Regions from separate parts of the Rahnella sp. BCC 1045 genome, predicted to be linked through region 2. Evidence: predicted binding sites of a transcription regulator. Region 2 holds the regulator's gene; the other holds the start of a gene.
The links. Region 2 encodes LexA, which represses DNA repair genes until DNA is damaged. Its sites were predicted from a motif close to TNCTGTATGTACATACAGNA; they were not measured.
Positions count from the first base shown of each region.

Region 1 (15,650 bases), on a different contig from region 2:
CCTTGTTAGGACACCTAAAGCAACACGTAAGTTTACCCACAGAAAGTATTTTGCGCCCAATGTTTTAATCAGTTACTGGCGTTGCCTGCCTGAAACAGCGTTCCTGACGGTTTTCCTGACCGTCCCTATATCGCATTTCACCCTCAGAACCGGCGGTGTTAGAGTAAAGCCTTAATTCACTTTTACGGAGTCCGCTTTCATGGCTTATGTTCGCCCTGTTAATGCAGCAATTTTCGATATGGATGGTCTGTTAATTGATTCTGAACCACTTTGGGTTCAGGCAGAACTGGACGTTTTTGGTAGCCTCGGCGTCGATATTTCTCAGCGACATTTACTGCAGGATACGCTGGGCTTGCGCGTCGATCAGGTGGTCAGAATGTGGTATCAAACGCTGCCATGGCAAGGGCCGACGCAGGACGAAGTGTCTAAAATGATCATCACGCGCACCGTCGAACTGGTGGAACAAACACGCCCTTTGCTGCCGGGTGTGAACCAGGCACTTGAGCTGTGTCGTGACAGCGGTCTGAAAATTGGCCTCGCGTCCGCTTCTCCTTTATTTATGCTCAGGGCGGTTCTTGAGATGTTCAGCCTGCAATCCTATTTTCAGGTGATCACTTCGGCAGAAAACCTGCCTTTCAGTAAACCGCACCCGGAAGTTTATCTGCTCGCAGCCGGTGAATTGCAGGTTGACCCTCTGAACTGCGTCACGCTGGAAGATTCCTTTAACGGGATGATTGCCACGAAAGCCGCACGCATGCGCTCGATTGTTGTTCCCGCCAGTGAGTATCGCGAAGATCCGCGTTGGGCGCTTGCCGACACGAAACTCGCGACCCTTGAAGCTTTAGAGCCAGCACATATCCTCTGAGACCTATTCCTGGGTAAACCGGCGCAAAGCCACCCCGCTTCTGTGCCGTTCCCTGCTTCAACCTGACTTCGCATTTTCCCTGCCACATTTCCCCGGACAGCGTTTAATTTCGCGAACCATGAACTGCCTCATAAAATAAATAAAACGTTATTTCATTTTTATTGAATTCATATGCCAATGAACCTATGCTGCGTTTAACAAGGACGAGCCGGGAACTCTCCTGCTTCTGTACGCTGTCACTGCCACGCAACGGTCAGACTCGCCCGGCACGTCCCCCTTTATTGCAATCCTATGAGAGGCACCGACATGCAAGTTCGTCAAAGCATCCACAGCGACCACGCCAAAACGCTGGATACCGCACAATTACGCCGCGAATTCCTCATCGAGAAAATCTTCGAGAAAAACGCCTGCACCATGACCTACAGCCACATCGATCGCATTATCGTCGGCGGTGTTATGCCCGCTGAAAAATCAGTTTCGATAGGTGATGACGTTGGTAAACAACTCGGCGTGAGTTATTTCCTCGAACGCCGCGAGCTTGGCGTGATCAACATCGGCGGGCCGGGGCTTATTGTGGTTGACGGAACAACTTATGAGATTGGTCATGAAGAAGCGCTGTACGTCGGCAAAGGCGGGAAGCACGTTGAATTCAGCAGCGTTGATGCCGCAAAACCCGCCAAATTCTACTACAACAGCGCCCCTGCGCACACGACGTTCCCTAACAAAAAAATCACGCTGGCCGAAGCGTCTCCTCAAACTATTGGCGACGCGGCCACCAGCAACCGCCGCACCATCAATAAATTCATCGTTCCTGACGTTTTAGAAACCTGCCAGCTGACGATGGGCTTGACGAAACTCGAAGAAGGCAGCCTGTGGAACACCATGCCTTGCCATACCCACGAGCGTCGTATGGAAGTGTATTTCTACTTCAATATGGAGGAAGAAACCGCCGTGTTTCACATGATGGGGCAACCACAGGAAACGCGCCATTTGCTCGTTCATAACGAACAGGCGGTCATCTCACCGAGCTGGTCAATTCATTCCGGTGTAGGCACGAAAAACTACACCTTCATCTGGGGAATGGTTGGCGAAAACCAGGTATTTGACGACATGGATCACGTCAAAGTCAGCGAACTGCGCTAACCCTTGTGCTCTGTTGCACGGCAGCGGAGCAAATCATCCATTAATGGCGAACGTGCCGTGCAAAAGAGACTTTGAATATGATCCTCAATGCGTTTGAATTAAGCGGCAAAGTCGCAATCGTGACCGGTTGTAACACCGGACTGGGCCAGGGTATGGCGCTGGGACTGGCACAAGCCGGTTGCGATATCGTAGGTATTAACGTTTCAGCGCCAAACGAAACGGCCGAAAAAATCACGGCAACCGGCCGCCGTTTCCTCGACCTTCGCGCTGACCTGAGTAGCATTACGGGCATTCCCAAACTCATCCAAAAAGCGGTCAGCGAGTTTGGTCATATCGATATTCTGGTAAACAACGCCGGTATCATTCGCCGGGAAGATGCTATCGAGTTCAGCGAGAAGAATTGGGACGACGTGATGAACGTGAACAGCAAAACACTGTTCTTCATGTCTCAGGCCGTGGCTAAGCAGTTCATTACGCAAGGTACTGGCGGTAAAATTATTAACATTGCGTCCATGCTTTCCTATCAGGGCGGCATTCGCGTTCCTTCTTATACGGCATCAAAAAGTGCCGTCATGGGCATCACCCGGCTGATGGCTAATGAATGGGCGAAGCACAATGTTAATGTTAACGCCATTGCACCGGGCTATATGGCGACCAACAATACTGAACAACTTCGTGCGGATGAAGATCGCAGCAAAGAAATTCTTGATCGCATCCCCGCCGGGCGCTGGGGCTTGCCGGAAGATGTCATGGGCCCCGTGGTATTTCTGGCGTCGAAAGCCTCGGATTACGTTAACGGCTATACCATTGCCGTTGATGGTGGATGGCTGGCGCGATAGCAACCCAATAAGTGACAATAAAAAGGCGTATTTTTATACGCCTTTTTCTTTTTTATCATATCGTTGACAATTAGTTACAGGGTGTCTCTTCCAAGATTGTGACAGTTTCACTTATACTGGATAAAATAACAGTTATCCAGTTCGGACGCGTCATGACGGCGGAAGGCCACCTCATTTTTTCAATTGCCTGTGCAGTGTTTGCGAAAAAGGCACAGCTCTCTCCGGAACTGGCGCACGGTGACTGGTGGCATATTATTCCGGGGTCGCTGCTGACGTGCCTGCTGCCCGACATCGATCATCCCAAATCACTGATTGGCCAGCGCCTGAAATGGATTTCCGCTCCGATCGCGCGGGCATTCGGGCACCGTGGATTCACACACAGCTTGCTTGCCGTCGCGGGGGGTATTTTCCTGCTACGCACCCATTTCCCTCATGACTGGGTGATCCCCATCGATGCCTTTCATGCCATGATAATTGGTTATCTGAGCCATATTCTGGCCGATATGCTGACGCCAGCCGGTGTTCCATTATTGTGGCCATGCCGCTGGCGTTTTCGCCTGCCGCTAATCAACAGTCAAAAAGGCAATCAGCTCGAACGTACGTTATGTCTGATGCTAGTCGGTCTGACGCTATTCTGGCCTGACTGGACGCCCATTATTGGTGCAATAAATCCGGATATTTTTAATCACATTCTGAAATTATTCATATGACAAGCATAAAATACCGCCATTTTGGTGATATTTGGTACGAATCAAACCTAAAAGTTATAAAGCATTCTTTTTGGATATAAATGTTCAGGTGCCAAACTGATATCCTGCTCACCATTGCTTTGGGATGGTGCAATCCCTGTCGGGAACACCCGTTTTAAATATCAAAACTATAAGTCTGGAGTTCGGTATGAATCTTCCGCTCGTTCTTAACGTAGTGGTTTTCGTTGTCCTCCTTTTGCTGCTGGCGCAAACCCGCCATAAGCAATGGAGTCTGGCAAAAAAAGTCTTACTTGGTCTGGCCATGGGTGTGGTGTTTGGCCTGGCTTTGCAGCTGATCTACGGTTCCGATGATCCGGTACTGAAAACCTCTATTACCTGGTTTAATATTGTCGGTAACGGCTACGTCCAGTTACTGCAAATGATAGTCATGCCGCTGGTTTTCGTCTCGATTCTGAGCGCGGTAGCGAAACTGCACAACGCGTCATCGCTGGGCAAAATCAGTTTCCTGACTATCGGTACCCTGTTGTTCACCACGCTGATTGCCTCGCTGGTAGGTATCTTTGTGACCGGTCTGTTTGGTCTGACCGCTGATGGGCTGGTTCAGGGGACGCAGGAAACCGCGCGTCTGACCGCTATCCAGTCCAACTACGTGGGCAAAGTGGCTGACCTGAGCGTGCCTCAGCTGATCCTTTCCTTTATTCCTAAGAACCCGTTTGCTGACCTGACAGGTGCAAGTCCGACGTCCATCATCAGCGTGGTAATTTTCGCAGCTTTCGTTGGCGTTGCGGCACTTCAGCTGGTTAAAGATGATGCTGATAAAGGCCCGCGCGTTCTGGCCTTTATCGATACCCTGCAAGCCTGGGTGATGAAACTGGTTCGTTTGGTCATGAAACTGACTCCATACGGTGTTCTGGCACTAATGACCAAAGTGGTTGCCGGTTCCAACATTCAGGACATCATTAAACTGGGCAGTTTCGTGGTGGCATCTTATCTCGGTCTGGCCATCATGTTCGTAATTCACGCTGTGCTGTTGTCTTTCACCGGCGTTAACCCGGCGAAATTCTTCCGTAAAGTCTGGCCAGTGCTAACCTTCGCGTTCACCAGCCGTTCCAGCGCTGCCACTATTCCGCTGAGCGTTGAAGTACAAACTCGTCGTCTCGGTATCCCGGAATCGATTGCCAGCTTCGCAGCATCCTTTGGGGCCACTATCGGCCAGAATGGTTGTGCCGGTTTGTATCCGACAATGCTGGCCGTCATGGTTGCGCCAACCGTGGGCATCAACCCGTTTGATCCGGTCTGGATTGCCACGCTGGTCGGCATTGTCACACTGAGCTCCGCCGGTGTTGCCGGTGTGGGCGGCGGTGCGACTTTCGCGGCTCTTATCGTATTACCGGCGATGGGTCTGCCTGTCACGCTGGTCGCGCTGTTGATCTCCGTCGAGCCGCTGATTGATATGGGCCGTACTGCCCTGAACGTAAGTGGTTCAATGACTGCCGGTACAATCACCAGCCAGCTTTTAAAACAGACAGACAAAGCAGTGATGGATTCTGAAGAAGCCGCTGAACTGGCTCATCGCTGATCCCGGTTCGCTGAAAACAAAAAACCGAAGCCAATGGCTTCGGTTTTTTTATATCTGCATTACTTATGCAAAGACTCAGAACGGGTAGTCGTGAAAACCAATCTGCTCAGAAATGTTGCGCGCGGCGGTATGCAGCATTTCAACGTAGTGCGCTTTGCTTTCTTCTGAGAAACGGATAGTCGGGAACGAAATACTCAGGCCAGCAATCACCACACCAAAGCGGTCAAACACAGGAACCGCTATGCAACGAAGCCCCTGTTCCTGCTCTTCGTTATCTTCGCCATAACCCTGCACGCGCACCTGATTAAGCGCAGTCTGCAAATCGGCGGCATTCATAATGGTGTTTTCAGTGCTGCGGGTAAATTCGATTTCCTGCAACAGGGCGCTGACTTCCGCTTTATCGCCCCAGGCCAGAAGCACTTTACCGATCGCCGTAGTGTGCAGCGGATTACGGCGGCCAATACGTGAATGCATGCGCAGGTTGTACATCGAATCGATTTTATGGATATAGACAATACCGTCTTCATCCAGTGCGCCAAGGTGGATCGTTTCGCGGGTCAGACGGGACAGTTCACGCATTTGAATATCAGCACTGCGGATCAGATCCACATTTTGCAGTGCTTTCGCCCCTAACTCGAATAACTTCAAAGTGAGCGAATACTTCTCAGATTCCCCTTCCTGCGCCACGTATCCCAAAGATTTCATCGTCTGTAAAAAACGGTAGACGGTACTTTTGGACATCATAACGCGCTGAGAAAGTTCAGTAATACCAATCTCCCGCTCTTCGCCCAGGGCCTGCAAAATGCCAAAAACTTTCAGAACGGAAGAAACAGAATCGGGTTGCTTATCAAGATCTGCGATAGCCATAGGATGAATTACCTGCTCGCGTGAGTTTTGTTTCAAAAAAAATAGAACGTAGTTTTTATTATAGTGGTAAGCATCGACGAGAAGCAATCTACCCGATGCGTGAGAATGTAAGAACTGTTAAGCCAGTTTCAGAACTGAGAGAACAGTAAAAAATTCATTACATCATGTGACAATTGTCACTTTAGCTTCATTAGCGTAGTAATATTCCCCTCTCTGATGACTACGCACTGACATAACTCATGACACCTACACCCAACGACGGGCTTCCCGTTCCACAGCGCTACGGTGCGATCCTTGCAATCGCTCTGGGTATTACCGTTTCGGTGCTTGATGGCGCAATCGCGAATGTGGCGTTACCCACTATTGCCAATGATTTTCATGCCAGCCCGGCGGCCTCAATCTGGGTCGTGAATGCCTACCAACTGGCAATAACCATTTCATTGCTCTCTCTGGCGTCTCTCGGTGATATTTTTGGCTATCGCCGCATCTATCAGACCGGCCTGCTGGTATTCAGCATTACGTCGCTCTTCTGCGCCCTTTCCGATTCGCTGCTGACGCTGACCGTCGCGCGCGTATTGCAGGGGTTCGGGGCTGCGGCGATCATGAGCGTCAATACCGCGCTGATACGCATTATTTATCCGCAACGTTTTCTGGGTCGGGGCGTCGGGATTAATGCGCTGATTGTTGCCGTTTCGTCCGCCGCAGGGCCGACTATTGCAGCAGGGATTTTGTCCGTCGCGTCGTGGCAGTGGTTGTTTGCGGTGAATGTTCCGATTGGTATTGTCGCGCTGATTCTGGGCCTGAAATTTCTTCCGGCCAACTCAACACGCAGTCAGGGGCAGCGTTTTGATATCACCAGCAGCGTGATGAATGCGCTGACGTTTGGCCTGCTCATCAGTGCAATCAGCGGTTTCGCGCAGGGTCTGAACCATCTGCTAATTTTGGGCGAAGTGATCGCGCTGCTGATTATTGGCTGGTTCTTTGTCCGCCGCCAGTTATCGAAACCTTTCCCGTTGCTGCCGGTGGATTTGCTGCGCATCCCGATTTTCAGCCTGTCGCTGGGTACGTCGTTGTGCTCTTTCAGTGCCCAAATGCTGGCATTCGTTTCACTGCCCTTCTTCCTGCAAAATACGCTGGGGCTGAACTCTGTAGATACCGGCCTGCTGCTGACGCCGTGGCCACTGGCAACGATGGTGATGGCACCAATCGCCGGCCGTCTGGTCGAGCGTTTCCATCCCGGAATGCTGGGCGGGATCGGGTTGATTATCTTTTCATTCGGGCTGTTTTCGCTCTCACTGCTGCCGCCAGAACCTTCACATCTGAACATTATCTGGCGCATGCTTCTGTGCGGTGCGGGCTTTGGTTTATTCCAGTCACCGAACAATCACACAATCATCAGTTCCGCACCGCGTAACCGCAGCGGTGGCGCCAGTGGCTTGCTGGGAACTGCCCGTCTTTTAGGCCAGACGACCGGTGCAGCAATGGTTGCCCTGATGTTTAACCTGTTCCCGTCACACGGGACGCATGCTTCGTTAATTATGGCCGGGACACTCGCCGGTGCAGGCGCGCTGGTCAGTCTGATGAGAATGACGCAAAAAACCAGCAGCCAGCAAGCCGCTGAGAGTACTAAACCGTAAGTTTCGGAAAGCAAAATGCCTGGCATAAGCCAGGCATTTTTTTACACATAAACGAACGGACATTTATTTGATGTACTGACCGCTGCGCAGCGCTTCGATACGTTTGTCCAGCGGCGGGTGAGACATAAACAGCTCGCTGAAAGACTTCGATTTGCCGTTTATACAAAACGCCATCATGCTGCCCGCTTCCTGCGGTTCATGGCTGGTTTTCAGACGTTGCAACGCTGCAATCATTTTTTCACGCCCTACCAGTTTCGCTGAACCGGCATCTGCGTAGAACTCGCGGTGACGCGAGAACCACATGGTGATAATGCTCGCCAGAATACCAAAGACCAGTTCAAGCACCGTCGCCACGGCAAAATAAATCATCGGATTGCCGTTACTTTCTTCGCCATCACGGTTTCCGGAAAGGAAACCAGAAGCCACCTGCGCAATCAGACGCGAAATGAAAATCACGAAGGTGTTCACGATCCCCTGAATCAGCGTCATGGTCACCATATCACCATTCGCAATGTGGCTGATTTCATGGGCAATAACCGCTTCGGCTTCATCCTGATTCATACTTTGCAGCAAACCTGTGCTCACCGCTACCAGCGAGGCATCACGGCGCGCTCCGGTTGCGAAAGCATTAATATCTGGCGCGTGATAAATCGCGACCTGCGGCATGGCAATGCCTGCCTGCTGAGACTGGCGACGAACCGTTTCCATCAACCAGCGCTCAGTTTCATTTCGTGGCTGCTCAATAACTTCACCACCCACCGAACGCAACGCCATCCACTTAGACATCAGCAACGAGACAAAAGCACCACCGAAGCCAAACAGCCCGGCCATGATCATCAGCCCCGGCACGCTGCTGGACTGAATGCCCGTCAGGCTTAACACCAGCCCAAAGACCAGCATAACCGCCAGGTTAGTCAGCAGGAACAACGCTATACGCATCATAAAATTTTACTTCCTCATTGTTACTTCGTTGTTATTGATTGAGTCACACCACCGGCACATAGCCTGCCCGGCTGTACTGATCCTATGGGCTTCTAGCACAGATTCAAGAGTCCCTGCCCGCTAAAGACCTAAAATCACAATACTTTACATTTTGAAGCGTTTTATTTCACATCCGTCGCTGAAATCTATGGAGTTCACATGCCCCCGCGAGCTTTCATGCCCGGTTTAGCGCATAAAAAAAGCGCACCGGAGTGCGCTTTTTCATCTGACCACCGGGTGAGGAATTATTTCGCCGCGGTCTGGTCGCCCTGAGCTTTTTCCAGATTGCCCAGGTCAACGGCAATGTGGTCAGCTTCATCGAGATAAGGGTCCGGTGCCACATAATCTTTCGGCAAGTCGTCGAGAGATTTCAGCGGTTTCTTACCTTCACGTTTGAAGCGTTCGTTCAGACGGCTCAGACGTAATGCATCGTCCTCTTTGTCCTCTTTATCACGCTGTGCGTAATTAAGGGAGGCGGTATCACGTTTGTCCTTCAGTGCTTTATAACGGGCGATATCCTGCTGGATGTACTGGAACTCAGGATCCTTCGCAATACGTGCTTCATGATCTTTCAGCAAGTCAGGCAGGAACGGTTTCATGTCGCCCATTTTGGTGTAAGTCGCCGCGTTGATGCTATCCCACGGAAGCGCGTTATCTTCGAACTTCTCACCCGTCTCAATCGATTCAATACCGGTTGGCATCAGAATATCCGGGGTAACCCCTTTACGCTGAGTGCTGCCGCCGTTGATACGATAGAATTTCTGGATTGTGTACTGTACGGAGCCTAGCGCAGGCCATTCCGGACGCAGCATCTGATCATAGATGCGGTTCAGTGAACGGTATTGCTGCACGGTCCCTTTACCGAAGGTCGGCTCACCGACAATCAGCGCACGGCCATAATCCTGCATTGCGGCTGCAAAGATTTCTGATGCTGACGCACTGAAGCGGTCAACCAGAACCACCAGCGGACCTTTGTAGTACACGACGCCATCGGTATCGCTGTCCTGACGGATACGACCGTTGTTATCGCGAACCTGCACAACAGGGCCACTTGGGATAAACAGACCTGACAGAGAAACCGCTTCAGTCAGGGCACCGCCGCCGTTGGTACGAAGATCGATAACCAGGCTGTTGACGTTTTGCTTCGCCATTTTCTGTAGCTGGACTTTAACATCGTCCGTAAGCCCCACATAGAAACCCGGAATGTCCATCACGGCCACTTTCTGATTGCCGACATTTTTGATGGTCATTTTGACTGCGCGATCTTCCAGACGGATTTTTTCGCGTGTCAGGGTAATAACATGGTTTTTAGCATTTTTGCCCGCAGGCAGGATCTGCAGGCGCACTTTGCTGCCTTTAGGCCCTTTGATGAGCGCAACGACGTCATCAAGACGCCAGCCGATCACATCAACAATTGGGGTTTGTTTGCCGGCCTGAACCTGGCCCACACCCACAATACGGTCGCCAACCGCAATGGCTTTACTCTTGGCCGCCGGGCCTCCAGCTACCATTGAATTGATGACGGTATAATCATCGTCACCCTGCAAGACGGCGCCTATACCTTCCAGAGACAAGCTCATTTCGGTATTGAACTGCTCGGTGCTGCGGGGAGAGAGATAATTGGTGTGCGGGTCAATTTCATGCGCAAAGGCATTCATCACCAGCTGGAACACATCTTCGCTGTTGCTCTGCGTCAGACGTTTCATCGCAAAATGATAACGTTTGGAGAGCACATCGCGGATTTCCTGATCGTTTTTGCCGGTCAGTTTAAGGTTCAGCTCGTCATATTTGACTTTCGCATCCCACAACTTATCCAGCTCAGCGCGGTCTTTCGGCCACGGTGCTTTACTGCGATCAAGCTCAATAGTGTCGTTGCCAGTGAAATCCATCGGACGCTCAAGCACTTTCAACGCGTAGTCATAGCGTTCAAAGCGACGTTTTTGCGCCAGATTAAATAAGGCATAAGGCGTAGTTAACTGACCGGATTTCAGTTCCTCACCCAAAGTGGCACGTTTGTCAGTAAACTGCGCCACGTCGGAAGCCATGAGTACGTTATGGCCATAATCGAGCATGTTGAGGTAACGGTCGAAGATTTTCGCTGAGAAATCTGCATTAAGGTCGAACTGACGATAATGTGAACGGGTAAAGCGTGCGGTCACACGCTCGCTTACCGTTGCATCTTGCGGATCTTGAGTCAAATTAGGGAGTTGAGCGAGAGTCACCGGTGCACTCTCGTTCGCTGCAAAGCTGGTATTCACCAGCCCTGCCCCTGCCATTAACAGACCCGCGATAACGCTTAATCTGACAAATTTGTTCATGCCTGAGTTGGCCTCCGTATCAGAACTGCAAGTGTTCTGCGCGCACAATCATCGCCAGACCCGAAGAGAGCTGAACGCGAACACCGTCTTTGGCAATTTCCAAAACGGTTGCATCCATCGCACTCTGTCCTGCTCTGACTTTGATTTCCTGGCCAATTTGCAGTTTTGAAATGTCTGTTACTGGCACCTGACGCGGTTCACGTTTTTCCTCACGCGGTGGGCGAGGTGAACGTGGTTTGCGATTTTCCTGACCAGCCACAGCTGCGGGCGCATTTTCACGACGCGGCGCAGGTTTTTTAGCGGCCGGACGTGGACGACGTGGCTCAGTGGTTTCACCGGCTTCACGACGTTTAGCCTGTTGTTCTGCACGTTGTGCCTGAACGCGGGCTTTTGCTTCTTCCAACTGTTTACGGGCATGTTCGACGTGCTGCTCTTCGAGAACGCCACATGAATTACCATCAAGGTCAACGCGTTCTGCGCCAACTTTAACGCCATACAGATAGCGCCAGCTTGAGGTATACAGACGCAGAGCAGAGCGTAACTGAGTTTTGCTCAGATTCTCTTCACCTTGCACGCGCTCGACCAAATCCGCAAAGATACCGATCTTTAATGGGCGTGCTTCGCCTTCGGCGGTAAAACAGAGCGGGAACCGCTCAGCCAAAAAGGCGATGACTTCTTTACTACTGTTCAACTTAGGTTGATTTTCCATGAAATTTCCTGATTACAACGGGTTTGCCAACCGGCGCAGGCATGAACAGGCGCCATTATAATGACGCCATTATTAAATGCCACGTTATCCGACGATCAACTTACGATCAGATTGACATATTTTTCAGCATCGCAGTTTTCGAGATGCTGGCAAAGCCCGCTGACTAACTCTGTCAGCCCCTGTTCATCGGCTTCATCGAAGCGCTGATAAACGGTGCTATCAATGTCTAATACGCCAATAACTGTGCCTTTCACCGTGATGGGAAGGACAATTTCGGCATTACTTGCAGCGTCACAGGCGATGTGGCCCGGGAAGGCATGAACATCACCAACACGCTGTACGGCATTTTCTGCAACAGCGGTACCGCAGACGCCTTTCCCTACCGGAATACGCACGCAGGCAATTTTACCCTGGAATGGCCCCAGCACCAGTGATGTGCCATCCATCAGATAAAAACCTACCCAATTCACGCCGTCAAGACGCTCAAAAAGTAAGGCACTGGCGTTCGACAGAGTCGCAATAAAATTGTTTTCTCCGGCGATCAACGCGCTCAAATCACGTTTTAATTCCGTGTAGAATGCTTCTTTATTCATGTAGTAACCAATAATAACCTAAGGGCACTGAGCCGTTCTGGTGTGCTTAACCTCTATAAAATAAGCATTAAATGCCCATATGAACAAGGTTAATCCTGTGTGACATCAAAAAGACTCACCTACAATAACTGTTTGCCGACCGCATAATACGTTATTTTGTCAAAAAAACCTGGCTGATATTGGCTCAATGGCCTCGCCTGACCCCTAAGGGGGATGCGTAATTGTAACAACAGGTATTCTTTACTATTCCAGGTACTATGAAAATACACACAATTTCAGCCCAGCTACCGCATATTCGCTACCAGCGGTGCAGTGAATGTGACTACCTTTTTGCGCTTCCCGCACTGTTGCGGACGCAAACGGCGCACTGTCCGCGTTGTAACGCCAAAGTCGAAAAGGGTCGGGTTTGTTCCCTGCCGCGTCTGATCACGATTGCCATCAGCATTTTGCTGCTGATGCCGTTTGCCTATACCGAGCCCCTTATCAGCATCCGCCTTCTGGGCACGCGTATTGACGCCAGTCTGCTGGAAGGAATCTGGCAAATGTCGCGTCAGGGTGATCCGGTCACCGCCAGTATGGTCGCGTTTTGCACTATCGGTGCGCCGCTGACGCTGGCGCTCTCCATTCTTTACCTGCATTTTGGCAGCAAACTGGGCATGAACCTGAAACCCGTGCTGCTGATGCTCGACCGCCTGAAAGACTGGGTAATGCTCGATATCTATCTGATTGGCATGGCCGTCGCCAGTATTAAGGTCAAAGAGTATGCCGACATCAATGTCGGCATTGCGCTGGCGGCGTACCTGATGATGACCGTCATGGTCACGCTGACGATGATTAACCTGAATATCGAACAGCTGTGGGAAGAGTTTTATCCGCAGCGTCAGCCCAAAGGCGTGCCCTCTTCGCTGCGCTTGTGTCTGGCCTGCAAATTTACCGGACAACCGGATGAACGGGGCCGTTGCCCACGTTGTCATGTACCAATGCGGCTGCGTTATAAACACAGTTTGCAAAAAACCTGGGCGGCGCTTATTGCAGCAATCATCTTCCTGATCCCTGCGAACCTGCTGCCGATTTCGATTATTTATGCCAACGGACAACAGCTCAAAGACACCATTTTCTCCGGCGTCGTGTCGCTAGCCACGTCAGGCAACGTACCGATTGCCGCCATCGTGTTTATCGCCAGCGTTCTGGTACCTTTCACAAAAGTTATCGTGATGCTGACGTTACTGATCAGCATCCATTTCAAAGCGATTCAGGGATTGAAAACGCGTATTCGCCTCTTACGGCTGGTGACCTGGATCGGACGCTGGTCTATGCTCGATTTGTTTGTAATTTCATTGATGATGTCGCTGGTAAATCGTGACCAGCTTTTGTCATTTACAATGGGACCGGCTGCCTTTTACTTTGGCTCTGCCGTGATCCTCACCATTCTTGCCGTTGAATGGCTTGATAGCCGCTTGATTTGGGATGCACATGCAACAGGAAACGCCGAATACACCGACTGAAGCACGGATAAAACACAGGCGCCGGATTTCACCCTTCTGGCTTCTGCCGTTTATTGCTTTACTGATTGCCGGATGGCTCATTTACAGCAACTACGAGGAGCGCGGGACGACTGTCACAATCGATTTCCAGTCAGCAGCGGGCATCGTTGCGGGCCGTACGCCTGTGCGTTATCAGGGCGTTGAAGTCGGGTCGGTCGAATCCATCAGCCTGAGCAAAGATCTGCGCACCATTCAGGTAAAAGTCAGCATTAAAAGCGATCTGTCTGACGCGTTGCGCGAAGGCACTCAGTTCTGGCTGGTGACGCCGAAAGCATCGCTGGCGGGCGTGTCCGGCCTTGATGCCCTGGTTGGCGGTAACTACATTGGCATGATGCCAGGGCCCGGAAAAGAAAAAGACCACTTTGTCGCGCTGGATACGCAACCTAAATTCCGCCTCAATACCGGCGAACTAATGGTGCATCTGCACGCCAAAGACCTGGGCTCTCTGAGCACCGGTTCACTGGTGTATTACCGTAAAATCCCGATCGGCAAAGTTTACGATTACGACATCGAAAGCGGCAACAACGGTGTGACGATTGATTTACTGATCGACAAACGCTTTGCCAGTCTGGTCAAAGACAACACCCGGTTCTGGAATGTTTCCGGCTTTAAAGGCGATTTCAGCCTGAGCGGTGCAAAAGTTCAGATGGAAAGTCTGGCAGCGCTGGTTAACGGTGCGATCTCGATGGATTCTCCGGACGACGGAAAACCCGCCAAGGCCGACCAGTCTTACGTGCTTTACCCTGATCTGGCGCAAAGCCAGCGCGGCGTTGAAATCGACCTGGATTTGCCAAATGGCAATGGACTGTCCGAAGGCCAGACACCGCTGATGTATCAGGGTTTGCAGGTCGGGACGCTGACAAAAATCACCTTGCAGCCCGATAACAAAGTCACCGGCAAACTGACCGTCGACCCTTCTGTGCTGGATATGATGCGCACCGGGACGCGCATCGAAATGAACAGCCCGAAACTCAGCCTGAATAATGCCAATATCAGCCAGTTGCTGACCGGCAATACGCTGGAACTGATCCCGGGCGACGGCGATGCGCAGAAGCGTTTTACCGTCCTCGACAGCAACCAGCGTCTGCTTCAGGATCCGGCCACCAGCAGAATTCAGCTGGTCGCGCCGCAAAGTTATGGCATTGATGCGGGCCAGCCAATCAAACTGTATGGCATTACTGTTGGTCAGATCATCGACCGCACACTGACTGATGAAGGCATCTTGTTTAATGCCGCTATCAAGCCGGAATACAAAAACTTACTGCATAAAGACAGCAAGTTTGTGGTGAACAGCCGCGTTGATGTGAAGCTGGGTATCGATGGTATGGAAGTGCTGGGCGCCAGCGCGCAGGAATGGGTAGATGGCGGCATCCGCATTATTCCGGGCGGAAAAGGCGAACCCGCGCAAAAATATCCGCTGTACAGCAATGCGGAAAAAGCCGCTGAAGGCATTCAGGGTGATCAACCAGGTGCGACGCTGACGCTGACGGCAAAAAGCCTGCCAGACATTCAAGCCGGTTCCGTGGTGCTTTACCGTAAATTCCAGGTGGGCCAGATTGTTAACGTGCGCCCGAAAGCCAACGAGTTTGACGTGGATGTCTACATCCTGCCCCAATACCGCAACCTGCTGACCGAAAAAACTATTTTCTGGGCAGAAGGCGGAGCCAAAGTTCAGCTGAACGGCAGCGGGCTGACCGTTCAGGCATCGCCGCTGGATCGCGCACTGAAAGGAGCGATCAGCTTCGATAACTTTGAAGGCGTGCTGACCAGCAAAGGCACCAAGCGTATTCTTTATGATTCCGAAACCTCCGCACGCGCCGTGGGCAGCCAGATCACGCTCAATACCTACGATGCCAGCAAACTTT
Region 1 is NZ_JAFMOZ010000135.1:17,598-33,247, reverse strand. Features, by position in the region: gene hxpB (hexitol phosphatase HxpB) at 200-865, shown strand; gene kduI (5-dehydro-4-deoxy-D-glucuronate isomerase) at 1,172-2,008, shown strand; gene kduD (2-dehydro-3-deoxy-D-gluconate 5-dehydrogenase KduD) at 2,086-2,847, shown strand; gene J1782_RS17525 (metal-dependent hydrolase) at 3,000-3,557, shown strand; gene J1782_RS17520 (L-cystine transporter) at 3,745-5,136, shown strand; gene kdgR (DNA-binding transcriptional regulator KdgR) at 5,212-6,003, opposite strand; gene J1782_RS17510 (MFS transporter) at 6,243-7,640, shown strand; gene htpX (protease HtpX) at 7,704-8,582, opposite strand; gene prc (carboxy terminal-processing peptidase) at 8,867-10,939, opposite strand; gene proQ (RNA chaperone ProQ) at 10,959-11,648, opposite strand; gene J1782_RS17490 (GAF domain-containing protein) at 11,744-12,241, opposite strand; gene yebS (membrane integrity lipid transport subunit YebS) at 12,499-13,746, shown strand; gene J1782_RS17480 (PqiB family protein) at 13,715-15,650, shown strand, end outside.
Region 1: J1782_RS17525 (metal-dependent hydrolase) is a predicted target of LexA. The motif match lies at 2,962-2,981, and genes of this name have one in related genera.

Region 2 (15,650 bases):
ATAATAAAACAGGGAAAACGCTAAACATCTGCTTTGGTATGACGGACTTGTTTACCTCAATAATGTGCGTAGTCTACAGTTAGATGTGGCAGATGATGAGTCAGGTTAAGCAGGAAAGCTCAAATATTCTGATTCATCGGAATCCAACACAAACCGGTGGGTACCGGAAATAACAGGAGTTTCTCGTTCGTGTTAACCCTTTTGCATCTTTTGTCTGCTATTTCTTTGCTCGTATGGGGGACGCACATCGTGCGTACCGGCATCATGCGCGTTTTTGGCGCCAATCTGCGCCGTGTTCTGAGTAACAGCGTGGAGAAAAAGCCGCTGGCGTTTGTCGCCGGTATTGGCGTGACCGCACTGGTGCAAAGCAGTAATGCGACGGCACTGCTGGTAACGTCGTTTGTGTCGCAGGGGCTGGTTGCCCTGGCACCGGCGCTGGTGATTATTCTCGGCGCGGATGTCGGGACCGCCGTGATGGCGCGTATTCTGACTTTCGATCTCTCCTGGCTTTCTCCGCTGCTGATTTTCGTCGGCGTGGCCTTTTTCCTCAGCCGTAAACAAACCCGCGCCGGGCAGATGGGGCGCGTCTGTATCGGGCTTGGCCTGATTTTACTGGCGCTGGAACTGATTGTTGGCGCGGCAACGCCAATCATGCAGGCGTCGGGCGTGAAGGTTTTATTCTCTTCTCTGACCGGCGATGTGCTGCTGGATGCGCTGACCGGCGCAGTGTTTGCCATCATCAGTTATTCCAGCCTGGCGGCGGTGTTACTGACGGCAACGCTTGCGGCGACCGGCGTTATCTCGCTGAAAGTGTCGTTGTGTCTGGTGATTGGCGCAAACCTTGGCAGCGGGCTGCTGGCGATGATCAACGCCAGTAAAATGAATGCAGCCGGTCGCCGTGTGGCGCTGGGCAGCACGCTGTTCAAACTCATTGGTTTAGTGATTGTGCTGCCGTTTGTCGGGCCGCTTTCCGTGCAACTGGCGCGTCTGGGCATACCGGATGAAGAACTGGTCATTTATTTTCACATGTTCTACAACCTGATCCGTTGTCTGGCGATGGTGCCGCTGACCGCGCCGATGGCGAAGATTTGTCAGCTGATGATTGCTGATGTGCCGGAAGACGATCCACGTTTGCGTCCGCGCCATCTGGACGTCAGCGCGATTGATACCCCGACGCTGGCGCTGGCCAATGCCGCCCGCGAAACCCTGCGTATGGGCGATGTAGTGGAACATATGCTGATCCTCAACCGGGAAGTAATGCACGGAAAACTGGCGCAGGATCGCGAGGTACGGCGTCTCGATGACGATGTCGATGTGCTGTATACCGCCATCAAACTGTATCTGGCGCAAATCAACAAAGAAGGGCTGGGCGAAGACGATTCACGCCGCTGGGCGGAAATCATCGAAATGGCGCTGAATCTGGAACAGGCCGGTGACATTATCGAGCGCATGACCGGCGATATCACCGCCAAATCTCACGCCACACGCCGCGCATTTTCACCGGAAGGGCTGGTGGAGCTGGAAGCATTGCATGAGAAATTGCTCGACAACCTGCGTCTGAGTCTGGGGGTTTTCCTGTCGAACGACCTGACCAGCGCACGTCGTCTGCGCCGCTCCAAACACCGTTTCCGTATTCTTGACCGGCGCTATGCGCACGCCCACGTCGATCGCCTGCATCAGCATAACGTGCAAAGTATCGAAACCAGTTCGCTGCACCTTGGGTTGCTGGGCGATATGAAACGTCTTAACTCGTTGTTCTGTGCGGTGGCGTATAACGTGCTGGATCAGGATGAGCAGGAAGATGAACAGCGTGAAAATAACGATGATATGAAGCGGGTATGAGTTTTGGGATCGGGTGTAAACAATGAACCGGACGCGAACGATGCGCCCGGTTTTTTTGGCTTATCAGTCTTTTTTAACCGGTTTACCCGACCAGTAACCGGCCAGCAACGAGCCGGAAAGATTGTGCCAGACTGAGAACAGTGCGCCCGGCAGTGCAGCCAGCGGGGTGAAATAGATTTTCCCCAGCGTCGCCGCTAAGCCTGAGTTTTGCATCCCGACTTCCATCGCCAGCGTGCGGCAGGTGGTTTCGTCAAACCCGAACAGCTTCCCGCCCCAGTAACCGCTCAGCAGGCCAATGCCGTTGTGCAGAATCACCGCCACAATCACGATCAGGCCGACGGAACCGATAAAGCCCTGACTGCCCGCCACTACGGCGCTAATTATCGCCACGATACATACCATGGAAAACAGCGGCAGCAGCGGCTCGATGCGTTTCACGGTTTTGGTGAACAGATGATGAATAATCAGACCCGCTAAAATCGGGATAACCACGATCTGCAAAATGCTCAGCAGCATACCTTCCACATCCACTTTGATATGCGTATCAACGTACAGACGTGTCAGCAACGGTGTGGCGAAAACACCGACCAGTGTAGAGACGGCAGAAATCGTCACGGACAGCGCAACGTCACCTTTGGCGAGGTAAATCATCACGTTAGAGGCAGTGCCGCTGGCGACGCTGCCGACTAAAATCATCCCGGCGGACAAATCAGGTGGCATATGGAACAGTTTCGCCAGCACCCAGGCGGCCAGCGGCATCACCAGATAGTGCAAAAAAGTAGCGGCGGCGACCGGGCCCGGACGCGACAACACGCGTTTGAAATCACCGAATTCGAGGGTAACGCCCATCGCGAACATAATCAGCATCAGCAGGGTGGAAACATGCGGGCCAATCGGGGTGAACGTGCCGGGCGAATAATAGGCCGCGACGGATAACAGCACAGCCCACAGCGGGAACAGGCGGGTTATTTTGGCTAACATTGAGGATGATCCTTGTCTTTGTTGTTTTGCAAAAGGTACAGACAAAAAAAGACCGGGCACATGGCCCGGTCTTTTCAGATACCGCGCCCGTCGTTATTCGAATAGGTTGCGGTGTAGTGTTTTTACGACCTGATCGGCATCATTGCCCGGCACCAGGAAGCACAGGTTGTAGCTGCTTGCGCCGTAGCAAATCATGCGGATGTTGAACGGATCCAGCACGCCAAACACTTCTTTGCCAACGCCACAGGCCTGCGACAGCTTGTTGCCGATAATAGCGACCAGCGCCAGATTTTCTTCCACTTCCACGCGGCACAGTGAGGATAATTCTGTCAGCAGCGAAGTGGTCAGCAGGCTGGCATCGGAAGAGGTGGAGCCGGTGGTATCCAGCGTCAGCGCCACGCTGACTTCTGACGTGGTGATAAGATCCACGGAAATGCTGTGACGTGCCAGAATGCCAAACACTTCGGCGAGGAAACCGCGTGAATGCAACATGCTCAGGCTGTGCAGCGTGACCAGCGTTTGCCGGCGGCGCAGGGCAATTGCGCGGAACAGCGGCGGACTGTCTGTGGTATCGCACACTAACGTGCCGCCGCCCGACGGGTCTTTGCTCGAGCCGACAAACACCGGAATACCGCGGCGTACCGCAGGCAGTAATGTGGCCGGGTGCAGAACTTTCGCGCCAAAGGTCGCCATTTCAGCGGCTTCTTCGAAAGCGATACGATCAATGCGTTTTGCTGCCGGAACCAGCCGCGGATCGGTGGTGTAAATCCCCGGTACATCGGTCCAGATATCCACACGAACAGCGCTGAGCGCTTCACCCAGCAACGCCGCCGTGTAATCGCTGCCGCCACGGCCCAGCGTGGTCGTGCGGCCTTTGCCTTCAGAGCCGATAAAGCCCTGCGTGATCACCAGCGCGTCCTGCAGGCGCGGTTGCAGCTGTGAAACGGTTAACTCGCTCAGTGTCTTTGTGTCCGGTTCTGCACGACCAAAACGATCGTTGGTGCGCATGATTTTACGCACGTCGAACCATTCCACCGGCACGTTGCGCTGGCGGATGATTTCAACAAACAGAAGGGTAGACATCAGCTCGCCGTGGCTGACCAGTTCGTCGGTCAGCGCCGTTGATGTCGCGAGGCTGGCGGCTTCGGACAGCATAGCGATGTTTTCCAGCATGCGGCCCAGCTCTTCGCGGATCACCGTCGGATTGTCCAGACGGTCGATAATGGCATTCTGGATACGGCGAATTTCATCAAGCAGGAACGCCCGGCGCTCAGCTTCTTTGCCTTCGGCCAGTTCGACTAATAAATTGGTGACGCCCGCAGAGGCGGAGAGAACAACCAGACGCACTTCAGGGCGCGACAGAACGATATCTGCGCTGCGATTCATGGCGTCGAAATCCGCTACGCTGGTACCGCCGAATTTGGCGACGATAACGTTGCCCAGAGGCTGCGGGTTGGCGTTGCGGGTTGCTGCGTAATTCATGTAAAACCTCGTGTCAGGGTCGTCATACCAGACGGCCATCTATTCCATAAACTCTAAGAATTGGCACAAGGGGAGAGCGGGAAGGGGGCAGACGTAGAAATGCTACGATACACCCAGAAGCGCTCCACCTTGTCGACATCCTCACGGATGCCCGGTGACAACCCAGGGGATTCAGCCCCTGTAGCCGATCTTATGCCTGCCGAAGGCTTCAGACCTCGGCGTCGCTCCCCCTGATGTACCCTCGCAGGATTTCGGTTCCTCCGATACACTTCCTGGGCGACGCGCCTCTTCTGGCTCACGCGACACGCGCGCGAGTTAGGTGCTTAGGAATAACGGGTTCTCGCCTTTCTGTCAACGGCAACAGGCCGCTAACGCCACATTTTGAACGATTGTCATCTAATATTGTTCTCTGTCATTGTGATTTAGCAGATCTGACCTATCGCAAGAAAAGGCATCTCATCTCGGGAACTTCAGGATACAATCGGGACAGTTACCTCATATTTATTCTCAGCCTAAGAGCATTGCTATGAAAAATATCAATCCAACTCAGACCGCTGCCTGGCAAGCCCTGCAGCAGCATTTCGACAAGATGAAAGATGTGCAGATTAGCCATCTGTTTGCTGAAGATGGTGATCGTTTCTCCAAATTCTCTGCCACGTTTGAAGACCAGATGCTGGTCGACTTCTCTAAAAACCGTATCACGACAGAGACGCTGGACAAACTGCAGGCGCTGGCCAAAGAAACTGACCTTCAGGGCGCCATCAAATCGATGTTCTCTGGCGAGAAGATCAACCGTACTGAAGACCGCGCGGTGCTGCACGTTGCCCTGCGTAACCGCAGCAACACGCCAATCGTCGTGGACGGCAAAGATGTGATGCCGGAAGTCAACGCGGTTCTGGCGAAAATCAAAGGTTTCACCGAACGCGTTATCGGCGGCGAGTGGAAGGGTTATACCGGCAAAGCCATCACTGATGTAGTAAACATTGGTATCGGCGGTTCAGACCTTGGCCCGTTCATGGTGACTGAGGCACTGCGTCCGTACAAAAACCACCTGAATATGCATTTCGTCTCCAACGTGGATGGCACGCACATCGCCGAAACGCTGAAAGATTTGTCACCGGAAACCACGCTGTTCCTGGTGGCATCAAAAACCTTCACCACTCAGGAAACTATGACCAACGCCCACAGCGCGCGTGACTGGTTCCTGAAAACCGCGGGCGACGATAAGCATGTAGCGAAACACTTCGCGGCACTATCGACCAACGGTAAAGCGGTGAGTGAATTTGGTATCGACACCGACAACATGTTCGAGTTCTGGGACTGGGTCGGCGGCCGTTATTCACTGTGGTCCGCAATCGGTCTGTCTATCGCCCTGTCCGTTGGTTTTGATAACTTCGAACAACTGCTGAGCGGCGCTCACGCGATGGATAAACACTTCGCCAATACTCCGGCAGAGAAAAACCTGCCGGTTCTGCTGGCGCTGATCGGCATCTGGTACAACGATTTCTTCGGCACCGAAACTGAAGCTATCCTGCCATACGACCAGTACATGCACCGCTTTGCTGCTTACTTCCAGCAAGGCAACATGGAATCAAACGGTAAGTTCGTTGACCGTAACGGCAATCCAGTGGATTACCAGACTGGCCCGATCATCTGGGGCGAGCCGGGTACCAACGGCCAGCACGCGTTCTATCAGCTGATTCACCAGGGCACCAAAATCATCCCTTGTGACTTCATCGCGCCAGCTATCAGCCATAATCCGCTAAGCGATCACCACGCGAAATTGTTGTCTAACTTCTTTGCACAGACGGAAGCGCTGGCATTCGGTAAATCTCTGGACGTCGTCGAGAAAGAATTCGCCGATCAGGGTAAAAAACCGGAAGACGTTAAACACGTTGCGCCGTTCAAAGTGTTCGAAGGCAACCGTCCGACCAACTCTATCCTGCTGCGTGAAATCACGCCTTACAGCCTGGGTGCGTTGATTGCGATGTATGAGCACAAAATCTTTACTCAGGGTGCAATCCTGAACATCTACACCTTCGACCAATGGGGTGTGGAACTGGGTAAACAACTGGCGAACCGTATTCTTCCTGAACTGGAAGGCAGCGAAGATGTGACCGGCCACGACAGCTCGACCAATGGCCTGATTAACCGCTTCAAGAACTGGCGCTAATCCCCCGTCATCCTTCAGGTTGTTTCAGCGTTGGCTGCGTGAACTCACCCCGGTCACTTACTTATGTAAGCTCCCGGGGCTTCGTTCCCTTGCCGCCTTGATCCAGCCCCAATGATTTAGAGGGACAGGTCGAAATATTTCTAAATAAAAGGGTTAGCCTCAACGGGCTGGCCCTTTTTAATGCCGCTTTTCCGGCACAGACTCTGTGGTATTCTGCGGGTATTCATAACAAAAGTGGGATGTAGATCACATGGCAGGATCAAAACGCGCAATGATGATATCCGTCATTATGCAGCGAATCTTGAACGTTTTCTTATTGGGACTGGCCGCGATCCTGATGATTTTTATCGGGCGCGAAACCTATCATCTGGCGATGGTATTGTTCGTTAATAATGACCAGTCTTCGTCGTATCTCCTGATAGAGGGGATTGTGATTTACTTCCTCTATTTCGAGTTTATTGCGCTGATTATCAAATACTTTTCCTCGGGTTATCACTTTCCGCTGCGCTATTTTATTTATATCGGTATCACCGCAATTATCCGCCTGATTATCGTCGACCATAAAAGTCCTTATGACACGCTGGTTTACGCCTGTGCGATCCTCGTGCTGGTCGTAACGCTGTTCCTGGCAAACGGCGAACGTCTGCGTCGCGAATAAAACAGGCCATTACTGCCCCGCATTCATGCGCTAGAATGCGGGGCAGATAATTCATTGGAGGTATGAATACCTTCATTACGGAGCCGTTGATGTCTGATTCCCATTCCTCTGAACAATCCCCAATCCACTGGTTTGACGACCCTTCGCAGGTCCCTGCGGATGTTGCCGACTGGCTGATGGAAATGGGATCCATGACCCGCCGGTTTGAAAAGCAGGGTGTTACCGTCACCGTAAAGCCACAAAACGAATGTTTTGTCAGCCGGGGGGAACTGGGTGAAAGTGAAGCGCAGCAGTTACCTGAAAGTGCCCGTTACTGGATCCGCGAAATTGTGTTGTTTGGCGATGCCGAACCCTGGCTGCTGGGCCGCACGGTCATCCCTGAAGAAACGCTGACCGGACCGGATCTGGCGCTGGTTGATTTAGGCACCGTCCCGCTTGGACGCTATCTTTTCAGCGGCAATAACCTGACCCGCGATTACATTCATTTAGGGCAATTGCAGAGTGAAAATGGTGACTTATGGGCACGTCGTTCCCGCCTGCGTTTGTCAGATAAACCCCTGCTTCTGACTGAAATTTTCCTGCCAGACTCGCCGGTACATCGCCCCGAGGGCAAAGTGAGTAAGGCATGAGCCAGACTAATCAACAAGGAGAGCAGAGAGTGTCAGGAAGTATGACTCAGGGCACATGGCGTGATTACTGCCGCCTGATGCGTATTGATAAACCGATCGGCTCGCTGTTGCTGCTGTGGCCCACATTATGGGCGCTCTGGGTGGCCGGTGGCGGAATGCCTTCGGCAAAAATTTTGCTGGTTTTCGTGCTGGGCGTGTTTTTTATGCGCGCTGCCGGGTGCGTGGTGAATGACTACGCCGACCGTAAATTTGACGGTCATGTCAAACGTACCGCGAACCGTCCGCTGCCAAGCGGTGCGATTTCCGGTAAGCAGGCGAAAATGCTTTTTGCCGGGCTGGTGCTGGTTTCGTTCCTGCTGGTTCTGCTGCTTAACCGCATGACGATTTTGCTGTCTCTTGCCGGGCTGGCGCTGGCATGGATTTATCCGTTTATGAAGCGGGTCAGCCATTTGCCTCAGGTGGTTTTGGGCGCGGCATTTGGCTGGGCCATTCCGATGGCGTATGCGGCGGTGAGCGAAAGCGTACCGCTCAGCTGCTGGCTGATGTTTGCCGCTAATATCTGCTGGACGGTGGCGTACGACACGCAATACGCCATGGTTGACCGCGATGATGATTTGAAAATCGGTGTGAAATCGACAGCGATTCTGTTCGGTCGTTTTGACACGCTGATTATCGGCCTGCTGCAACTGGCGACGTTAATACTGATGGGCATTGTCGGCCATCTTTCCCAGCTTGGCGCGCCGTTCTACTGGTCGCTGCTGCTGGCCGCTGCGCTGTTTGTGCATCAGCAAAAGCTGATTGCTAAACGCGAGCGTGACGCCTGTTTCCTGGCTTTTCGCCAGAACAACTATGTCGGACTGGTGCTGTTCCTTGGCATTCTGATGAGTTTATCTGCTTTCAGCTTCTGAGCCTTTCAGGCAATAAAAAACGCCCGGTCTTTTTATAAGCCCGGGCGTTTTGCTTTATGGCGTTACCGCAATGATTTTAACGTCAATCAGTGATCGGTATCGCGCACGTCCATTTTAGGCTCAGCCGGAGGTTCTGTCGGTTGCGGCAGTTCCGAAGGCATACCTGCGCTTTCAATGGTGAGCTTGATATCCGGCGTCATCAAATCGCTGAGCATGATGTAAATCTCTCGCGTTTGCTCCTGAATCGCATCACCGCTGTCACTGATATAGCCCTCAGCGCGTAACGTGCCGACGAGCGTCGAGAACACCGCTTTGTCGAAGAATTCTGGCGCATTGATACCGTGAAGTACGGACAAACGCTGCGCCATAATCCGGCTCTCTTTTTCCAGCGCACCACGGTTGATACTTGGATTATTGGTGAGCAGGGAGAAGGTGATCGCGTAGCGTTGCAGCGTTTCACGCACACCTGCGGCCAGCAGTTGCAACGTGCGGATACGCGCCGGGTTAAGCGTCAGTTCGTCGTCTTCCAGATGAATGATTTGCTGACGAGCCAGTTCCAGCGTCAGGACATCCAGCACCTGCGGCAGCTCCGACTTATCGAAATACATAAACAGTTCAGCTTTGAGCATCGGGTAAATCAGCTCTACCTGACGCAGCAATTCAGCACGACTCACATGGCGGTGGTGCATCACGATACTTGAAATCAGCGACGGCAGAACCAGCATATGGTGGATGTTGTTGCGGTAATACGTCATCAGCACCGCTTGTTCGCGCGGCAGAACGATGATGTCGCCGATATTGTCTTTCTCGACCTGGAACTTGTTCATGTTCAGCGCGTGATCGAGCAGCTGATCGGCGCTCAGATCAGGCACGGTCGAATCCGCGTTATAAGGTACGTTACGCAGCAATTGCAGATAGCAGTCGATTTGTTCGATCAGCTGTTCGCGGGTCAGTGAGCGCTGTCGTGATGCCAGCAGCGCGGTACAACACAGGTTCATGGCATTGGCTGCCGCTGAGTTGTTGATACGCACCATGATCTGCTCTGCCAGATCCTGCACCGTTGGCGTCAGCCAGCTTGGACGTTGCGCTTCGATAGGATCGATTGCTTCACGCCAGGTCGGCACATTCTGGTTCAGGTACGTGGTCAGATGCAGCGGCTCACCGAAATTGACATAACCCTGGCCAAGGTTGCGCAGTTTGCGTAGACCATTGAGCATCTGGGTCAGGCTTTCTTTTTCTTTGGTCGCACCGCGCAATTCTTTCGCGTAGGTCCCCACTTCCATCACGTGCTCATAACCGATGTAAATCGGCACTAACGTAATCGGACGTGAACCGCCGCGCAGCATGGCCTGAATGGTCATCGCCAGCGTACCGGTTTTGGGTTCAAGCAGGCGTCCGGTGCGTGAACGACCCCCTTCGACAAAGTATTCGACCGAATAACCACGGCTGAACAACTCGCCCAGATATTCACGGAAAACGGTGGAATAGAGTTTGTTGCCTTTAAAGGTACGACGAATGAAGAACGCGCCAAGACGGCGGAAAATCGGACCGGCTGGCCAGAAATTCAGGTTGATACCGGCAGCGATATGCGGCGGCACCAGCCCCTGGTGATAGAGCACGTAAGACAACAGCAGGTAGTCCATATGACTGCGGTGGCAGGGCACATACACAATTTCCTGACCATCCAGCGCCAGCTGACGGACACGCTCAGCATTGTTGACGTTGATGCCTTTATATAAGCGGTTCCACGTCCAGCTCAGCACACGGTCCGACAGACGCACGGCCTCATAAGAGAAATTCGCCGCGATTTCTTCCATCAGCGCGATAGCATTCTGCTGGGCTTTTTCATGGGAAATTTTCTTGCTGCGGGCTTCGTCTTCAATCGCTTTTTCGATGGCCTTGGAAGCCAGCAGCTTATTGAATAAATCCTGACGAGCTGGAAGGCGCGGGCCGACTGCCGCCAGACGCTGGCGGGAGAAATGCATGCGCGCCACGCGTGCCAGTTTCTGAGCGATAGTTTTGTCTGTACCGTGTTCCGTCGCCATATAGCGCAGGGAAACGGTATTAGAGAAACGAACAAAACTGTCACGTCCGAGCCACAGCACGGCGAAGAATTTCTGGATGCCATTCAGCACGCGCAGATGCGGCGTATCATCCTGACCTTCCCGGCCCGGCGCACGACCAAACATCACGGAAACTGGCAGCATCTGAATGTCTAAATCCGGATTGTTGCGATGCAAATCCAGATAGTCGTGGAACAGCTTTACGGATTCCTGCTTCGGCGTGTAATAAGAGAATACGCGCGGGCCTTCAGCAATGAAAACATGGCTTGGCAGCAGGGTTCCGTCGATTTCCAGCGGAATAAGAGGGTCGGGCAGATTCTCGGCCAGACATTGCGCACGCAACGTCAGCAAGTCTGCTTTGGAGTTATAAGGCAATACGTACAAAATCGGGCGCGTCGGGTCTAAATGCAACTCGGTAACCGGATCTGAAGGTATGACCTTGCTCTTTACCAGCAATGAGAGTGGTAAATTCAATAATGTGTAATAAAGTCTACGCCAACCTGACATAAAAACGTGAAGCCTCTTGTTAGCAATTTCGCCGCAAGGATACCAGAAAGCTCAGATGAGATCTGTGGTGATGCGATACCATATAACAGCTAAAATGCTGCAAACACTCAAAGGATCAGTACCCGAAATGGCGAACCAAGTCACCGGATTTACCCGAATTTATAAAGCAGCCGGATATTCCTGGAAAGGATTGAAAGCCGCATGGCAAAATGAAGCGGCTTTTCGCCAGGAAGCCAGCGTCGCTATCCCGCTAATTTTGTTATCTTTCTGGCTGGATGTCAGCAGTATAGAACGTATCCTGCTGATTGGCTCCGTCGTGCTGGTGTGTGTGACTGAACTGCTTAACAGCGCCATTGAATCCGCGATTGACCGCATCGGGCCTGAGTTTCACGTCCTGTCTGGACGTGCGAAAGATATTGGCTCCGCCGCCGTACTTCTGACCATCATATTGGCGATTTTTGTCTGGGTCAGCATCTTTTGGCCGCGATGGTTCTGATCTGGAACCTGTATTCCAGGAATTGTCGTTATGCCCTGTTTTTATTCAATCTTAGGTTTTCATTGCCCGTTTAGCTGTATATACTCACAGCAAGACTGTATAAACAACCAGGGGGCGGAATGAAAGCTTTAACGACCAGACAACAAGAGGTCTACGACCTTATTCGCGATCATATCTCCACCACCGGTATGCCACCGACCCGCGCAGAGATTGCATCCCGTCTGGGGTTCCGTTCCCCGAACGCGGCGGAAGAACACCTGAAAGCGCTGGCGCGTAAAGGCGTTATCGAGATCGTTTCCGGTGCTTCGCGCGGTATTCGTCTGCTGATGGAAGAAGAAGAAGGTTTACCGCTGATTGGCCGCGTTGCCGCCGGTGAACCGCTGCTGGCTCAGCAGCACATCGAAGGACATTACCAGGTCGATCCGGCCATGTTTAAACCGAGTGCGGATTTCCTGCTGCGCGTCAGCGGGATGTCGATGCGTGATATCGGTATTCTGGATGGTGACCTACTGGCAGTACACAAAACGCAGGACGTCCGTAACGGGCAGGTTGTCGTTGCGCGTATTGATGATGAAGTCACGGTCAAACGCCTGAAGAAACAGGGCAGTGTTGTTCAGCTGTTGCCTGAAAACAGCGAATTCCAGCCGATTGTGGTTGATTTGCGTGAACAGAATTTCAGCATTGAAGGTCTGGCGGTTGGCGTTATCCGCAACGGCGACTGGATCTAATCTGCGCTTAAGTTCTACGTTGCAGGTGCATTGGCCGCCTCTGACGCGCCTGTAAATATCAGTATCTCATCGCCCCGTTTTGGGGCGATATTGTTTGAAGCTGCTTATAAACTTTCCCGATAAAATCCTTTTTCTCATGTGTTATCCGCTGCGTTGCCTGTTTAGATCAAATGCCGGATTTGCACTCTCTGTGCTCTGAATTACAGGCCTTTTTCAGTCAGACAGATTCCAATTCCACGTTATATCCTGCTTTGGATTAATCCTAATAGTGGTTTTTATCCCTGTTTTGGGAAGACGAATCCGCATTCTCTACTAAGCTTTGAAGTGTTAAGGACGGGCTGCCAGCAAACGTGCAGCTCCACAACCCAAGGTAACAGGAGATATTTATCATGAATAAGGACCAAGCCGACGGTAACTGGAAGCAGTTCAAAGGGAAAGTGAAAGAACAGTGGGGTAAGCTGACTGATGACGACCTGACAGTCGTTGAAGGTAAACGTGATCAGCTGGTAGGTAAGATTCAGGAGCGATATGGCTATCAGAAGGATCAGGCCGAGAAAGAGCTCAAGGATTGGGAATCGAAAAACAAATATCACTGGTAACACGCGACTCCCCCTCGCGTATCAGTGACGTATCCTGAGTTATTGCTGCTCCTACCCGGAACACTTTCAGGATACGGGTACAAGGATGTACCCAACCTTCAACATCTTCCTTCTACATCTTCCTTCTACACCTTAAATTATCCGTTCAGCTGCGTTAAAACCCTTCCGCTTTACGCCTTTTGAAATTCCATCAAAAACACCTGATTTCTCAGCGTTTTTTTACCACAATGCTGTGGTCGTGTTCGCAATGATCGTGGCTGTCGCAGGTTTCAACAACTTTGCATTCGGCACATAAGCCATGCGCTTCAACGACCGAATGACGCAACTCAAAACCAGATTCAAGTGCCAGTTTCGCCAGACGTTCTTCAATGCCGTCTGTGGTTTTTTCCGTGACCAGCCCGCAGCGGTCACAGATAAATAGCGCGGAAGTGTGGCTCGGCTCTTCGAAATGATGGCAAAGCACATAGCTGTTAGCCGATTCAACCCGATGAATAAACCCTTGTTCCAGCAGAAAATCCAGCGCCCGGTAAACCGTTGGCGGTTTGGCCTGTGGTTCGCTGACGCGCAGCAGATCCAGCAAGTCATAGGCGCTGATCGCACCGGGTTGTTGCGCCATCAGTCGCAAAACTTCCAGCCGCTGCGGTGTAAGACGAACATTGCGCTGCTGGCAAAGTTCTTCAGCTTGTGAAAGTAATTTTTCCGGATTATTCAGGGTCATAGCAACATTCTCTGAGCGCAGATTGGGATAAATAGGCCACATCATGCAGCCATTCTTAATTTTATCATGCTTCAGCCAGATCGACGAATTATGCGCCGCTCAGCCCGCCATACCTTCCAGCGCTTTTTCCACATACAGGTAACCAATGCCCATAATTTGCTGCTCGCGGCTTAGCGTGCCGGGCGCAATGTGTGTCGCCTGCGTTTTGACATGATCGGTTCTGTCAAACGGGTTCAGCCCGCTCTGTGCGCGGACGGCGTTCAGCCAGACGTCGCCGAATCCGCAACTGCGACCGTACAGATAAATACGGTTAATGTTCAAAATATTGAGGAAATTATACAGGCTCAGTCCCAGCGCCCGCGCACCCTCCATCACCTGCGCGCAAAGTGCCGCGTCGCCCTGATGAAACCGGTCAATCAGCTCCTGCGTGCCCGGTGTGCGTGGTGGCTGCAAAGGATTCTCTGTCACGATAAGCTGCCGGGCTTTTTTCTTCAGCGCCGACAGCGAAGCCAGCGTTTCCAGGCAACCATAGCGACCACAGGCGCAGCGGCTGCCCTGCGGATCGACAATCGTGTGCCCGAGTTGCCCGCTGCCAAAAAGGCTGCCGCGATAAATCTGCTGATTGATCACGAAAGAAGATCCGATGCCGTAATCGACGTTGATCACGCAAAAATCATGCTGGTCGTTCGCGTGCTGCCACTTCTCGGCCAGCGCCAGCATGATGCAGTCGTTATCCATCAGGATTTCGGTTTGCAGCTTCTCTTCGAGCAAATATTTAATCTCGATTTCGCCGGTCCACGGTGCCTGCGGCATGCGCTGAGACACGCCGGTAGTCGGATTCACCTGCCCGTGGATCGCCAGCGCCAGCCGGATTTTGAGGCCGGGGAATTTCTTCCGATACTGATGAAAACAGGCTTCGATCTGCGCCAGCATCGCTTCCGGCGTTTTGACCGCAATATCCGTCAGCTGGTAGCCGCTCAGCGGCAAAATCAGCCGGTTCACCAGAATGCTCTCGATGCGATAAGGCGTGATGTTCATGCACAAGATCGTGCTGTCATCCGTGGCGACCTGATAACTTCCGCCGCCAAGCCCGCGGGAATGCAAATTCACCGGATTATGGGTGATCAGTCCGTCGTTTTGCAGATCATCAAGGATCTTGCTGATAGCCGGAATCGACAGATGTGAAAGCCGCGACAGCGTTGATTTACTGGTATTTTTCTCCCGGTAAAGCAACGTCATCAGCACCTGCTTATTAAACTGACGTACCCGCAGATTGTTCAATCCTTCCATCGGCATTTACTAAACCCCGTTTACTGAATTGCGTGACCGTAGCGGATCCGCGTCTTTTGTACGTTGCGTAGACTCTCGAAATTGATATTTAGGTATGACGTATTGAGGACAAATCATGAGCGGAACAGTAAAAGTCTGGCAGGAAGCGGTGGATTTACCGACCTGGTTAACAGGGAAACAGGACACGCACCCGATGTTTCTGGCGCACCGGGTGTATCAGGGCTCGTCCGGCGCGGTCTATCCGTACGGCGTGACCGATACGCTGACCGGTGAGAAAGTCATGAAAACCTATCAGGCGCTGTATCTGGAAAATGATTATATCAAAATCATGCTGTTACCCGAGCTTGGCGGGCGTGTACATCGCGCCTGGGACAAAGTAAAACAGCGTGATTTTGTCTATTACAACGAAGTCGTGAAACCGGCACTGGTCGGCTTGCTCGGGCCGTGGATTTCCGGCGGCATTGAATTTAACTGGCCGCAACATCACCGCCCGACCACTTTTATGCCGGTAGACTTCACGATTGCCGAGCAGGAAAACGGCGCGAAAACGGTCTGGATGGGTGAAGTTGAGCCGAT
Region 2 is NZ_JAFMOZ010000145.1:21,687-37,336, forward strand. Features, by position in the region: gene J1782_RS25360 (Na/Pi cotransporter family protein) at 190-1,842, shown strand; gene panS (ketopantoate/pantoate/pantothenate transporter PanS) at 1,906-2,823, opposite strand; gene lysC (lysine-sensitive aspartokinase 3) at 2,917-4,305, opposite strand; lysine riboswitch at 4,415-4,603, opposite strand; gene pgi (glucose-6-phosphate isomerase) at 4,832-6,478, shown strand; gene psiE (phosphate-starvation-inducible protein PsiE) at 6,729-7,136, shown strand; gene ubiC (chorismate lyase) at 7,226-7,765, shown strand; gene ubiA (4-hydroxybenzoate octaprenyltransferase) at 7,807-8,673, shown strand; gene plsB (glycerol-3-phosphate 1-O-acyltransferase PlsB) at 8,760-11,243, opposite strand; gene J1782_RS25400 (diacylglycerol kinase) at 11,371-11,739, shown strand; gene lexA (transcriptional repressor LexA) at 11,859-12,467, shown strand; gene J1782_RS25410 (CsbD family protein) at 12,857-13,066, shown strand; gene zur (zinc uptake transcriptional repressor Zur) at 13,275-13,784, opposite strand; gene J1782_RS25420 (ROK family transcriptional regulator) at 13,884-15,080, opposite strand; gene J1782_RS25425 (DUF5107 domain-containing protein) at 15,190-15,650, shown strand, end outside.